DNA from 3 places in the Enterobacter cloacae complex sp. HYC033_NIDB genome. Region 1 is predicted to be linked to each of the others. Evidence: predicted binding sites of a transcription regulator. Region 1 holds the regulator's gene; each other region holds the start of a gene.
The links. The regulator Fur, encoded in region 1, represses iron uptake genes when iron is present. The targets are predictions, from matches to a motif close to ATAATAATGAGAACNACTATCAA.
Positions count from the first base shown of each region.

Region 2: the regulator Fur is predicted to act here: its motif matches at 2,463-2,485, upstream of O1721_RS16405 (TonB-dependent siderophore receptor).
Region 3: the regulator Fur is predicted to act here: its motif matches at 2,318-2,340, upstream of fhuE (ferric-rhodotorulic acid/ferric-coprogen receptor FhuE).

Region 1 covers NZ_CP115123.1:2,183,772-2,188,043, forward strand. Annotated here, with positions in the region: gene chiP (chitoporin ChiP) at 230-1,627, shown strand; gene chiQ (ChiQ/YbfN family lipoprotein) at 1,675-2,001, shown strand; gene fur (ferric iron uptake transcriptional regulator) at 2,144-2,590, opposite strand; gene fldA (flavodoxin FldA) at 2,882-3,412, opposite strand; gene ybfE (LexA regulated protein) at 3,568-3,855, opposite strand; gene ybfF (esterase) at 3,984-4,272, opposite strand, start outside.
Region 2 covers NZ_CP115123.1:3,413,999-3,418,270, forward strand. Annotated here, with positions in the region: gene ompW (outer membrane protein OmpW) at 1-337, opposite strand, end outside; gene O1721_RS16390 (YkgJ family cysteine cluster protein) at 620-1,024, shown strand; gene O1721_RS16395 (YciC family protein) at 1,050-1,793, shown strand; gene O1721_RS16400 (septation protein A) at 1,807-2,346, shown strand; gene O1721_RS16405 (TonB-dependent siderophore receptor) at 2,527-4,272, shown strand, end outside.
Region 3 covers NZ_CP115123.1:3,004,388-3,008,659, reverse strand. Annotated here, with positions in the region: gene fhuE (ferric-rhodotorulic acid/ferric-coprogen receptor FhuE) at 90-2,258, opposite strand; gene O1721_RS14535 (YncE family protein) at 2,423-3,481, shown strand; gene dcp (peptidyl-dipeptidase Dcp) at 3,743-4,272, opposite strand, start outside.

The sequences.
Region 1 (4,272 bases):
TGTCAAACGCCCGCATTTTTGGAGTTATGAATGAAATGTAACAGAAAACGATGAAATATGTGCGGTTGCTCATATTCTTACATTCCCGTTACAGAAAGAGATTGATAATTCGCGTCGCGAAAAATAGTCTAACCATTGTAGTCAACGAGGTTTTTCTCAACGCTACTTTTTTATTTTTTCGCTGTTTGCCTTTGGTAACAGCAATTTATACGTCAAAGAGGATAAACATATGCGTACGTTCAGTGGCAAACGTTGTGCGCTGGCGCTGGCTATCGCCGGTGTGACAGCAATGTCGGGCCTGGTGGTTGCGCCAGAGGCAAAAGCAGCAGGTTTCATTGAAGATTCCACCCTCACGGGCGGTATTTATTACTGGCAGCGTGAGCGTGACCGTAAAGACGTCACTGAAGATAGATACAAAACCAACCTTTCTCACTCGACCTGGAACGCCAACCTGGATTTCCAGTCGGGATATGCCGCCGATATGTTCGGGATCGATATTGCCGCGTTCACCGCAATTGAAATGGCCGAAAATGGCGACAGCGGCCATCCGAACGAAATTGCGTTCTCCTCCAGCAATAAAGCCTACGACGAAGACTGGTCCGGCGATAAAAGCGGAATCAGCCTGTATAAAGCGGCTGCAAAATTCAAATATGGTCCGGTCTGGGCGCGTGGAGGTTATATCCAGCCAACCGGTCAGACGCTGTTAGCACCGCACTGGAGCTTTATGCCAGGTACCTATCAGGGTGCGGAAGCCGGTGCTAATTTTGACTACGGCGATGCGGGGGCGTTGAGCTTCTCCTATATGTGGACCAACGAGTACAAAGCGCCGTGGCACATTGAGATGGACAAGTTCTATCAGAATGATAAAAAAACCAAAGTTGATTATCTCCACTCGCTGGGGGCGAAGTACGACTTCAAAAACGATCTGGTGCTGGAAGCTGCTTTTGGTCAGGCTGAAGGCTATATCGATCAGTACTTTGCTAAAGCCAGCTACAAATTTGATATCGCGGGTAGCCCGCTGAGCACCAGCTATCAGTTCTACGGTACGCGCGACAAAGTCAGTGATGGCAGCGTAAATGATATCTATGACGGCACCGCGTGGTTACAGGCGTTGACCTTCGGCTACAAGGTAGGTCAGGTTGATTTACGTCTGGAGGGAACATGGGTCAAGGCAGAAGGGCAGCAGGGCTACTTCCTGCAACGTATGACGCCAACCTACGCCTCTTCCAATGGTCGTCTGGATATCTGGTGGGATAACCGCTCTGACTTCAACGCCGACGGCGAAAAGGCGGTCTTCTTCGGCGCAATGTATGACCTGAAGAACTGGAACCTGCCTGGCTGGGCGGTGGGTGCGTCCTACGCGTACGCCTGGGACGCGAAGCCAGCAGATATGGCTACGCCAGACGCCTACTACGATCCGAACTACCGTCTGAAAGAGTCTTCATACAGCCTGGATGCGATTTACACCCTTCAGGAGGGCCGTGCGAAAGGCACGATGTTCAAACTGCACTTCACCCAGTATGACAACCACTCCGATATCCCGAGCTACGCGGGCGGTTACGGCAACATCTTCCAGGATGAACGTGACGTGAAATTCATGGTCATTGCGCCATTCACAATCTTCTGATGAACACGCAGGCGGGCGAAATCCCGCCTGCATGGAGACTGCATATGATGAAAAAAATGGTAATCGTTGCGCTGCTGGCATCGGGGCTGGTGGCGTGTGCGCAGGATCAGGCGCAGAAAGAAGACTTCCGTCTGAAGGAGGCGTATAGCGCCTGCATCAATACAGCACAAGGATCGCCAGAGAAGATTGAAGCCTGCCAGAGCGTGCTGAATGTGCTGAAAAAAGAGAAAGCGCATGAGCAGTTTGCGACGCAGGAAAATGTTCGCGTGATGGATTACCAGGCCTGTATCCAGGCGCGGAAAAGCGGTAACGATCAGGAAGTGGCGAAGCGTTGCGATAAGATCTGGGACGAGATTCGCAATAACAATAAATAAGTTGCTTTATGCCCGGTGGCGCTGCGCTTACCGGGCCTACAACGGTGTCACAGCCCGTAGGCCCGGTAAGCGCAGCGCCACCGGACTTTTTTCAGGCAAAAAAAAGCCAACCTTACGGCTGGCTCAGAGTATGAACACGATATTATTTCGCGTCGTGCGCGTGGTCGTCTTCGCGGCAATCGCCTTCAGCGCAGTGACCGTACAGGTACAGGCTGTGGTTGGTCAGGCGGATGCCATGACGGGCGGCGATTTCACGCTGGCGTGATTCAATGGAATCATCGCTAAATTCAATGACCTTGCCACAGTCGAGGCAGATCAGGTGATCGTGGTGATGCTGCTGAGTCAGCTCGAACACGGATTTACCGCCTTCGAAATTATGACGAGTAACAATGCCCGCGTCATCAAACTGGTTCAGCACACGATAGACGGTTGCCAGCCCAATCTCTTCACCCATATCGATAAGACGCTTATAAAGGTCTTCCGCACTGACATGGTGATTGTCTGGCCCCTGAAGCACTTCAAGGATTTTTAACCGAGGAAGCGTTACTTTCAGGCCAGCTTTCTTTAATGCGGTATTGTTGTCAGTCATGCGGAATCTGTCCTGTTGCTAAACGATTCACTTCAAAAGAAGAAGTGACAGAAAATGCACTTGGGATAATGCGTCTCATTATAGAACTGCCATGGCTAAATGAAAACTGCAAGTCTCAAGCAAAGTATGCTTATAAAAACGTGGTATCACCAACAAACTTGTTCGATGGCACCCACTTTTTACCAGGGGGATATTGTACAGGTCTGGGCGAAAAAGTTAAAAGTTTGTAGCAATTAATTTAATCGGTTTTACCTGGAAAACGGGCGCAACCGGAGTTGCGCCGCAGGGATATCAGGCGTTAAGGATATCGTCCAGGTTCAGCTCTTCACGAACCTGCTTAACCCATTTTTCTACACGCTCAGCGGTCAGCTCTGGCTGACGGTCTTCATCAATGGCCAGGCCAACGAAGTGATCGTCATCTGCCAGACCTTTGGACGCTTCGAAATGGTAACCCGCCGTTGGCCAGTGACCGACGATCGCCGCACCGCGTGGCTCAATGATGTCGCGAATAGTGCCCAGCGCATCACAGAAATATTCAGCATAGTCTTCCTGATCGCCACAGCCAAACAGGGCAACCAGCTTGCCGTTGAAGTCTACTTCTTCCAGCGTCGGGAAGAAATCGTCCCAGTCACACTGTGCTTCACCGTAGTACCAGGTCGGGATGCCCAGCAGCAGGATGTCATAGCCCTCGAGATCTTCTTTGCTGCTCTTGGCGATGTCATGCACATCAGCAACGTCTTTACCGAGCTGTTTTTGAATGTTTTTTGCGATATTTTCAGTATTGCCGGTATCACTGCCAAAGAAAATGCCGATGATTGCCATGAGTAAAATAACCTCTTGAAACTTAATGGTATGGTGGCGCAAATTGTCCACGGATAAGGGCAATAATAGCAGAACAGGCAACCCTGCGGAAACAGCTATCACGCAGGACTGCACTCTGTGCTACATGAAAAAGGTAATATTGGGGATTTTCTGACTCACGCCTTGCCGCGTAACGTCTCAAGCTGGGCGATCAGCATCTCTTCGATCAGTTCGCTGCGGCTGATGTTGCGCGCGTCAGCTAATTCGTTAAGCGCATCGACGGCATCGGCATTCAGCTTCAGTTCGACACGCTTAAGCCCACGATTTTTATCGCGTTTAAGCTGGTTGCGTTTATTGATACGCAGCTGTTCATCGCGCGAAAGCGGATTCGTTTTCGGTCGTCCCGGTCGACGCTCATTCGCGAACAGATCTAGTGTCGTACGGTCCGTTTGTTCTTTGGCCATGATTCTGAGACTTCGGGGGAAACACGCCGCCCTGCTAATGCCCGGGCGATAAGCGCGCCATCATACATCACCCAAATCCACACGCCAACGACTGGAAGCCCGTCGTCTTCCGGTCGCTGGCTTTTTAATCAATTCGCTGTATCAGTAAGATAGCGGCGAATGGCGCGCAGGACGGCATCCGGTTTTTCCGCGTGTACCCAGTGCCCGGCACCGGCAATGACGTGAGCGCGAGCTTGCGGGAATTGCGCCAGCAGCGTGTCACGGTACGCGTCAGTGACGTAAGGGGAGTTGCCGCCGCGAATAAAAAGGGTAGGGTGCGGCCAGGCGGGGACGGTTTCCCAGCCCACAATATGCGAATACTGATCCCACAATACCGGGACGTTAAAGCGCCATTGTCCGTCAACAAACGATTTCAGC
Region 2 (4,272 bases), 1.2 Mb from region 1:
TGCTGGAATCGCCGAAGTACCACTGCGCCATCAGCGTTGGTGGCAAATGGTGAACCGTGGCAATGTCCCCGGTCGGTCCTAAACCGACGCGGTGACGGAATGGCGTGGCGGCTAAAAGCTCGACGCCAACGTTATCCGTTGCCATATACGTAAACGTCAGGCCTAACTGGGTGTTATTGCTGACGTTAAACCCGCCCATACCCAGTACATTATCGGACCCTTCCGTTGGACGTACCGTTGCCGAACCGGCACGAATAAAGAATTCGCCTGCTTCATGCGCGTACGCGCCGCCAGAGAGACTGCTTAAGATAAGGGCTGCCACCGCTAATTTTTTCATATCCGCTCCATCGTTGTGGTTTTAATTGCGGAGGAGAATATACTCACAAATGAGTAATAAGTGATCTAACACAGATCACATTAAAACCAGTAAGTTAACATTCATTGATCTAGGTTAATTTTTGGTGACGCCTCATAAAGCAATAAGTTGTTACCGCGTCAATTTTTGGCATCTCATGGTTACAAAATTTTCTGTTTTCCCTCTCTTGCGCTTCCTGTAGCGGCTGGATAATTTATCGCTCTCACAATGTGATTTGATGCGTTCTACTTTTGCAGGTGTGCCATGAGTGATCATAACCCGTGCATGACGTGCGGAGCCTGTTGTGCGTATTTCCGAGTCTCTTTCTACTGGGCTGAAGCCAGCGATGGCGGCGGCACCGTTCCGGTTGATCTCACTGAACCCTTAACCCCTTTTCTGCGCTGTATGCGCGGCACCAACCAAAAACAGAGCCGCTGTGTGGCACTGCAAGGTGAGCCTGGGGTATCCACCCGCTGTTCCATTTACGCGGATCGCCCCAGCCCGTGTCGCACTTTCGCGATGTCGGGAGAGGATGGGCAGGTCAATGAGGCATGCAATCGCGCCCGCGCCCGCTATGGATTACCGCCGCTTTACAAAGATATGCTTTTCCATACAAGCCTTGATGCTGCCACCAGCGTGTTATCCGGTGTACAATTGCCGGCTAATTAACACCTGCAATACTCAAGGAGAGTGCATGTCTATCACGGCGAAGTCTGTCTACCGTGACACGGGAAATTTTTTCCGCAATCAGTTCATTACCTTTTTACTGATCGCGTTGTTGTGCGCCTTTATTACGGTGGTGCTGGGTCATGCGTTCTCACCCAGTGATGAACAGATTGCCACGCTGAGCCAGGGGGAAAATCTTGCAGGCAGCGCAGGGTTGTTTGACCTTGTGCAGAATATGACGCCAGAGCAACAGCAAATCTTGCTGCGCGCATCTGCGGCATCTACCTTCTCGGGCCTGATTGGCAACGCCATTCTGGCGGGTGGCGTGTTGCTGATGATCCAACTGGTGTCTGCCGGCCAACGCGTCAGCGCGTTACGTGCAATCGGGGCCAGCGCTCCGGTGCTGCCAAAACTGTTTATCCTCATCTTCCTTACCACGCTGCTGGTCCAGATGGGGATAATGTTGGTTGTCGTTCCGGGCGTGCTGCTGGCTATCGTGCTTTCATTCGCGCCAGTAATGGTTGTGCAGGACAAAATGGGCATTTTCACCGCCATGCGCAGCAGCATCAGGCTCGCATGGGCCAATATGCGACTGGTCGCCCCGGCCGTTATCAGCTGGCTGCTGGCCAAAACTCTGCTGTTGCTGTTTGCGCCGAATTTTGCGGTGTTAACGCCAAACGTCGGAGCGGTTGTCGCCAATACGCTGAGCAATCTGATTTCAGCCGTGCTGCTGGTCTATTTGTTCCGCCTGTACATGTTAATTCGTCAGTAACTGGGATCGCAGAATGAAGCAGTTTCTTGATTTTTTACCGCTGATCGTATTTTTCGCTTTTTATAAGCTGTACGACATTTATGCCGGTACGCTGGCGCTGATTGTGGCAACGGCTGTGGTGCTGATTTACAGCTGGGTTCGCTATCGCAAAGTTGAAAAGATGGCGCTCATCACCTTCCTGATGGTGGCGGTGTTTGGAGGTCTGACGTTGTTCTTCCACAATGATGAATTTATCAAATGGAAGGTCACGGTGATTTACGGCCTGTTTGCGGGCGCACTCCTCATCAGCCAGTGGGTGATGAAGAAGCCGCTGATCCAGCGCATGCTGGGGAAAGAACTGACCCTGCCGCAGGCTGTGTGGGGGCGTCTGAATATCGCCTGGGCGCTATTTTTTATTCTGTGTGGTCTGGCGAATATCTATATCGCATTCTGGTTGCCGCAGAATATCTGGGTCAACTTCAAGGTGTTTGGTCTGACGGCGCTGACTCTTATCTTCACCCTGCTCAGCGGCGTTTATATTTATCGCCACATGCCGCAGGATGACAAGCACTGATCCTTCTGGCCAGATCGCCGCGCGGTCTGGCCTCTTTTCCCGCCTTCTCTTTTCTCTACATCCTCCCTGCGAAAATGTCTGAATCATGAAGATTTTATGGAGATTGCTGTCACTTTATTGTAATGAGAATGACTATCATTAATATTCGTCATCGCATTTTTAACAAATGGAAATGAGTTGATGAATAACATAATAAGATTTGCCCCGGCTACATTTACGCTCGCCATTCTTTCAACGCTTTATCAGAGCGCACACGCAGCGGAAGATCCTCTCGCCGATGGTGAAACAATGGTTGTTCAGGCCACCGCTGAAGAGGCGCTGAAGCAACAGCCGGGGGTTTCCATCATCACGGCAAAGGACATAGAAAAGGATCCACCGGTTAACGATCTTTCAGAAATTATTCGCAAAATGCCCGGGGTTAACCTCACCGGAAACAGCGCGACAGGCAGCCGCGGTAACAACCGCCAGATCGACATCCGCGGTATGGGGCCGGAGAACACGCTGATTCTGATTGACGGTGTGCCGGTGACGTCACGTAACTCGGTGCGCTACAGCTGGCGCGGGGAGCGCGACACCCGCGGGGATACCAACTGGGTTCCGCCAGAGATGGTTGAGCGCATTGAAGTGCTCCGGGGACCTGCTGCCGCCCGCTATGGTTCGGGGGCGGCCGGCGGCGTCGTCAACATCATTACCAAACGCCCGACCAACGACTGGCACGGCTCGCTCTCCCTGTACACTAACCAGCCTGAAAATGATAAAGAGGGAGCGACGAAACGCGCTAATTTTGATCTGAGCGGCCCCCTTGCGGGCGATGCGTTAACGATGCGCCTGTACGGGAATATCAACAAAACTGACGCAGATGCTCAGGACATCAACACCGCGCAAAACGGTTCTTACGCCGCCGGACGTGAAGGCGTGCGCAACAAGGACATTAATGCCCTGTTCTCCTGGAAACTCACGCCACAGCAGATTATCGATTTCGACTACAGCTACAGCCGCCAGGGCAATATCTACGCGGGTGATACTCAATACAGCAACAGCAACGTCAGCCCTGAAGGTCTGGTGTCGTCCCTGTATGGACACGAAACGAACCGAATGTACCGCCAGTCTTATGGCATTACGCACAACGGCATCTGGGACTGGGGTCAGTCAAAGTTCGGTGTTTATTATGAAAAGACCAACAACACCCGCCTGGAAGAAGGCTCTACGGGCAAAGTTGAGGGGATGATCAATAGCGATAAATACGATACCAGCCGGCTGGAGTCATACCGTTCAACGGGTGAACTGAACATGCCTTTCTTCTGGCTGGTCGAACAGACGCTAACCGTCGGTGCAGAATGGAACCGTGATGAACTGAACGATCCGGCCTCAATGCAGGCGACAAATGTGTCGGGAGAAGTGATTAACGGCGTTCCCGGTACGGCTTCTGAGCGCAACAGCAAAAACAGCGCTGACCTCACTGGCATCTATCTTGAGGACAATATTGAAGCGCGCCAGGGCACCAACCTGATCCCAGGGCTCCGCTTTGATTATCACAATCAGTTTGGCAGCAACTGGAGTCCTAGCCTGAACCTCTCTCAGGATTTGGGTGACATGTTCAAGGTTAAAGCGGGTATCGCTCGGGTATTTAAAGCGCCAAACCTGTATCAATCCAGCGAAGGCTATCTGCTTTCCACCCGCGGCAATGGCTGCCCGAATAACGTTTCCGAAGGAAGCTGTTACCTGTTAGGTAACCCGGATCTGGATCCTGAAATCAGCGTGAACAAAGAGATTGGCCTGGCCTTTGCGCTGGAAGGCTACGAGGCTGGCATAACCTGGTTCCGCAACGATTACAAAAACAAGATTGTTTCGGGAACGGACGTGCTGGGCCAGACAAGCAGCGGCGCAAATATCCTTCAGTGGCAGAACGGAGGAAAGGCTGTTGTT
Region 3 (4,272 bases), 820 kb from region 1:
ATGGCGGCCATCGCCGTGTCGTTGCCGCTGGTGGGGCCGAAGCGCATTTCGGAACAGGTGATGGCCAGGATAGCGATAAGCTGATTAGATCAGAATGTGTAACTCATGCTTACCGAGACGCTACGCGGTTCGCCATAGACGGCAGAGTCATCAAGGTATGAGTAGTATTCGCGGTCGAACAGGTTACGAACGTTTGCCTGCACCGCCAGCTGTTTCGTCAGCTGATACTGCGCGAACAAGTCGACGAGCGGATAGCTGCCCTGATAGAGGCGCTGCGTCTCGCCGTCCGGACCGGTGACATCTTTGTACACCTGATTCTGCCAGTTCACGCCGCCGCCTACGGTCAGATCCGGAAGCGCCGGGACGCGGTAACGGCTGAACACCTTAAGCTGCGTCTGCGGCGCAAAGCTGTTGAAGCGGCCATCTGAATCACGGGCAACATAGCGGGTCGCGCTGAAGGTAAGCTGTAGATTGTCGGTAACGGCACCGTTCACCTCAAATTCCGCCCCTTTGCTCACTGCGCCTTTGGTTGCGCGATAAGCTTGTTCGCTGGATCCATTAACGAATACCCCGCTGATTTCCTCCCCCGCGTTCTCCTGTTCTATGCGGAATACGGCAACGTTGGTGGTCAGTCGACCGTCCATCCAGTCTGCCTTCAGGCCGGTTTCATAATTTTTACCGGTGACGGGAGAGAGCCATGCACCCTCTTTCGTGCGTTTGGTTTGCGGGGCAAAAATTGAGGTATAGCTGGCGTAAGCGGAAAGGCTGTCGTTGATGTCATACACCAGCCCGCCGTAAGGGGTTGTGTTGTATTTACGCATATCGCCGCTGCTGCCATCTGAGCTGTACTGGGTATAACGTGCGCCAACGATTAGCGACAACGGATCCGCCAGCGACAGGCGTGCCGCCGTATACGCCGATTTTTGCCGCACGATATCATCCGCATTTTGATACCAGTCGCCCCACTCCGGCTCGGCCACGCTGCCGTCCCAGCTGTTGTTGAAGATGCCAATCTGAGCACTGTCCATTGGCCCGTCTTTGCTGAAGGTAGCATTGTGCTGTCGGCTATAGTTGGCTCCGGCCATCAGCTGATGTTGACGCCCGAGAAGTTCAAAAGGCCCGCTGGCGTAGGCATCAAAGGCGTCCAGAGTGCGCTTGCCGCGATCCTTACTACCCCAGCCTGATGCGCCTTCTCCGGTGGTGGCGTCCGGATTGCCCATCACATAAAGCAGGGTATCATTGAACGTTTGCTCGCCGTGGGTTCCATTGAAACGCACCGACCAGCCGTTATCCCAGTTGTGGGTGAGGTTAGCAAAAACTTTACGCGACTCAACGGAGTATCCCGTCCAGTCTGCCGAGGTATTGACGTTGCGATCGTAATGGGTACGGCTGCCGTTACTGTACAGGCTGGGTAATCCGCCCCAGGTCGGGTTGGCTGTGTTTGTTTGCTGATAGTCCCAGCCCAGCGAGGCCGTCGTGTGTTCCGTTACATCGCCTTCAATGACGCCATAGAGAAATTTCTTGCGCTTGCCATATCTGTCAAGCCAGCTGTCCTGATCCTGATAACCTGCCACGACGCGCCCACGCAGGCTGCCGTCGGAATTGAGGGGCGCGGAGATGTCGCCCACATAACGCTGTTTGTTCCAGCTTCCGTAACTTGCGCTGACGTTGCCCCTGAAGGTTTTACTGTCGGCACGTTTACGCACCATGTTCACCGTTGCTCCCGGATCGCCAGCGCCGGTCATCAGGCCGTTTGCGCCACGCACAATCTCTATACGATCATAAATGGCAGTATCTTCCTGCGCATCGCCAAAGTTCCACGCGTCGCCCATTGATGTGGGGATCTCATCGTAGGCGAAATTGGTGATTTCAAAGCCGCGGGAAAAGTAGCTGGAACGCTCGCTATCAACCTGCTGCGACGAAACGCCGGTGGCATTGGTAAGTACCTGGTCAATGGTTTGCAGGTCTTGATCCTGCATACGCTGGCGCGTCACGACGCTGACTGACTGGGGGATATCGCGCGGGGTCAGCAGCATTTTGGTGCCTGAACGCGTGGTTTTTACCGCATAATCCTGCTGCGAGTCGGCGCTCCCGTTCCCGTCACCGTAGACAACCATCTCTTGTTCTTGCGTATTTTCATCCGCCTGTGCCGGGTGCATGACGGCGGACATTGCCAGCGCAAGCAGTGAAAGTGAGAAGGAAGCAGGAATTAATCCTGCGGGCGCTTTCGCGCGATTAGCCCTGCCATTAAAAATCATCATGTTACCTGTCTGTTGTTGTCGTTATGTGCAAATCATTCATCCAAATAAGAATGGAAATGATAATTATTTGCTTTATTATGCACAGGTAATTTTGTAAGTTAAATGTAAATAAATGTATATTTATCAAAATCAGCGCGGCTCGCGCATGACAGGAACAAAAAATGAACACATTCCATTGGCTAAAAGGAAAGACATGGGGCTTAAGCATTCTTACCGCGGCGTTAACCCTGAGCGCAACGGCGTCAGCAGCCCTCCCGGATTCGGCTGAGCTCAAGCAGCGCGAACTCGCTGACGGTCTGTATGAGATGGTTTACTCCCCAACGGCAAACGCGTTGTACGTTGCGAGCGCGCAGAGTTTCAAAAACGTCAACGGCGGGGTGCTCTATAAACTGGATCCCACAACGCTTGCCACGCAAGGTGAAACCCACACCGACCTGAAAAACTTCGGCATGGCAGCGGACGATAATGGCAAGGTCTACTACACCACCAACACCCTTGATGGCGGGGTATCGAAAGTGGACGTGCAAAGCGGCAAGGTGCTACAGCGCCTGATGTTTGAAGGCAAAGACAAGGATGGCGACCCGGTTGGTGCGCGTGAAATCCTCTTCCACAAGGGACAACTGTTTATCGGCGGCGTTGCCGACCCTGGGTTTATCTCCGTGGTTGATGCCAACACCATGACGCTAAAAGCCCGAATCGAAAATGCCGGGAAATGGGTGACGGGGATTATTTATTCGCCGCTGACAGACCGCCTTTATGCCGCCAATGGCGGCGGTGAAATTCTGGTGATTAACCCGGAGACGTATAAAATCGAACAGCGCTGGACGCCGGGAGATAAAAAAGCGTATTTGTTCCTGAATATGGCAGAAGATCCGGCCACCGGGCGCCTGTTCGTGACTGATGATTCAAAAGCCAAAACCACACTGGTATTTGATGAGCGCAGCGGGAAAGTTATCAAGCGTCTTAAAGGCGATGCGCTGGGAATAAAGTTTAACGCTGAGCGCAACGAAATTTTCATCACTCAGCGCGAATCCAGGAAGGTGTTGCAGCTTGACGCCGGGAGCTATGCTGTGAAAAACAGCTGGACGTTCACCAGCCATCCCAACAGTCTTCTGGTAACACCGGACGGTAAAACGTTATACGTAACCGTGAAGCAGGACTTCAATGACGACAACACGACGAAAGGCCCGGATAGTGTGGTTCGTATTTCATTAAATTAAACAATATACAGCCATCCTGTGAGGGATGGCTGACTTATAAACGTGGACGCTGAAGCAGTATCTTTAGTCCGGCCAACGGATAAAGTCGGGTTAAAGCGCCAGATGTTCTAAAGTCGCGGGGATCCTTACTGGGTAAAAGTAAAGGTGTAGCTACGTGAAGCTGGCCCCTATCCTCCTGCAAATTTCGCAGAATTAAGGATTCATTTTGGGAAAGAAAAAACCGGGCCTCGCGCCCGGTTCTGTTCCCACACTAAAAAAGCCTTACGCACTCAATCCGCGATTCTCCAGCATCGGTTCGATCTTCGGATCGTGCCCGCGCCAGTTCCGGTAAAGTTCAGCTAAATCAGTGCTGTTGCCGCGGGACAAAATCGCCTCGCGGAATTTCTGTCCGTTCACGCGCGTCAAACCGCCCTGCTCGACAAACCACTGATATCCATCGTCCGCCAGCATCTGCGTCCAGAGATAGGCGTAATACCCTGCCGCGTAGCCGCCGCCGAAGATGTGGGCGAAATAGCTGCTGCGATAGCGCGGCGGTACGGCTGGAAGATCCAACCCCTCCTTTTTCAACGCGGCGGCTTCAAAGGCTTCCACGTCTTCAACGGGCTCCTGAATGCCGTGCCAGTTCATATCCAGCAGCGCGGCGCTCAATAGCTCCGGCATGTCATAACCCTTATTAAACTGGGTCGCATTGAGCATTTTTTCCCGCAGCGCATCCGGCATCGGTTCGCCTGTTTGATAGTGACGAGCAAAGTGCGCAAACACCTGCGGATGGCTGGCCCAGTGTTCATTGA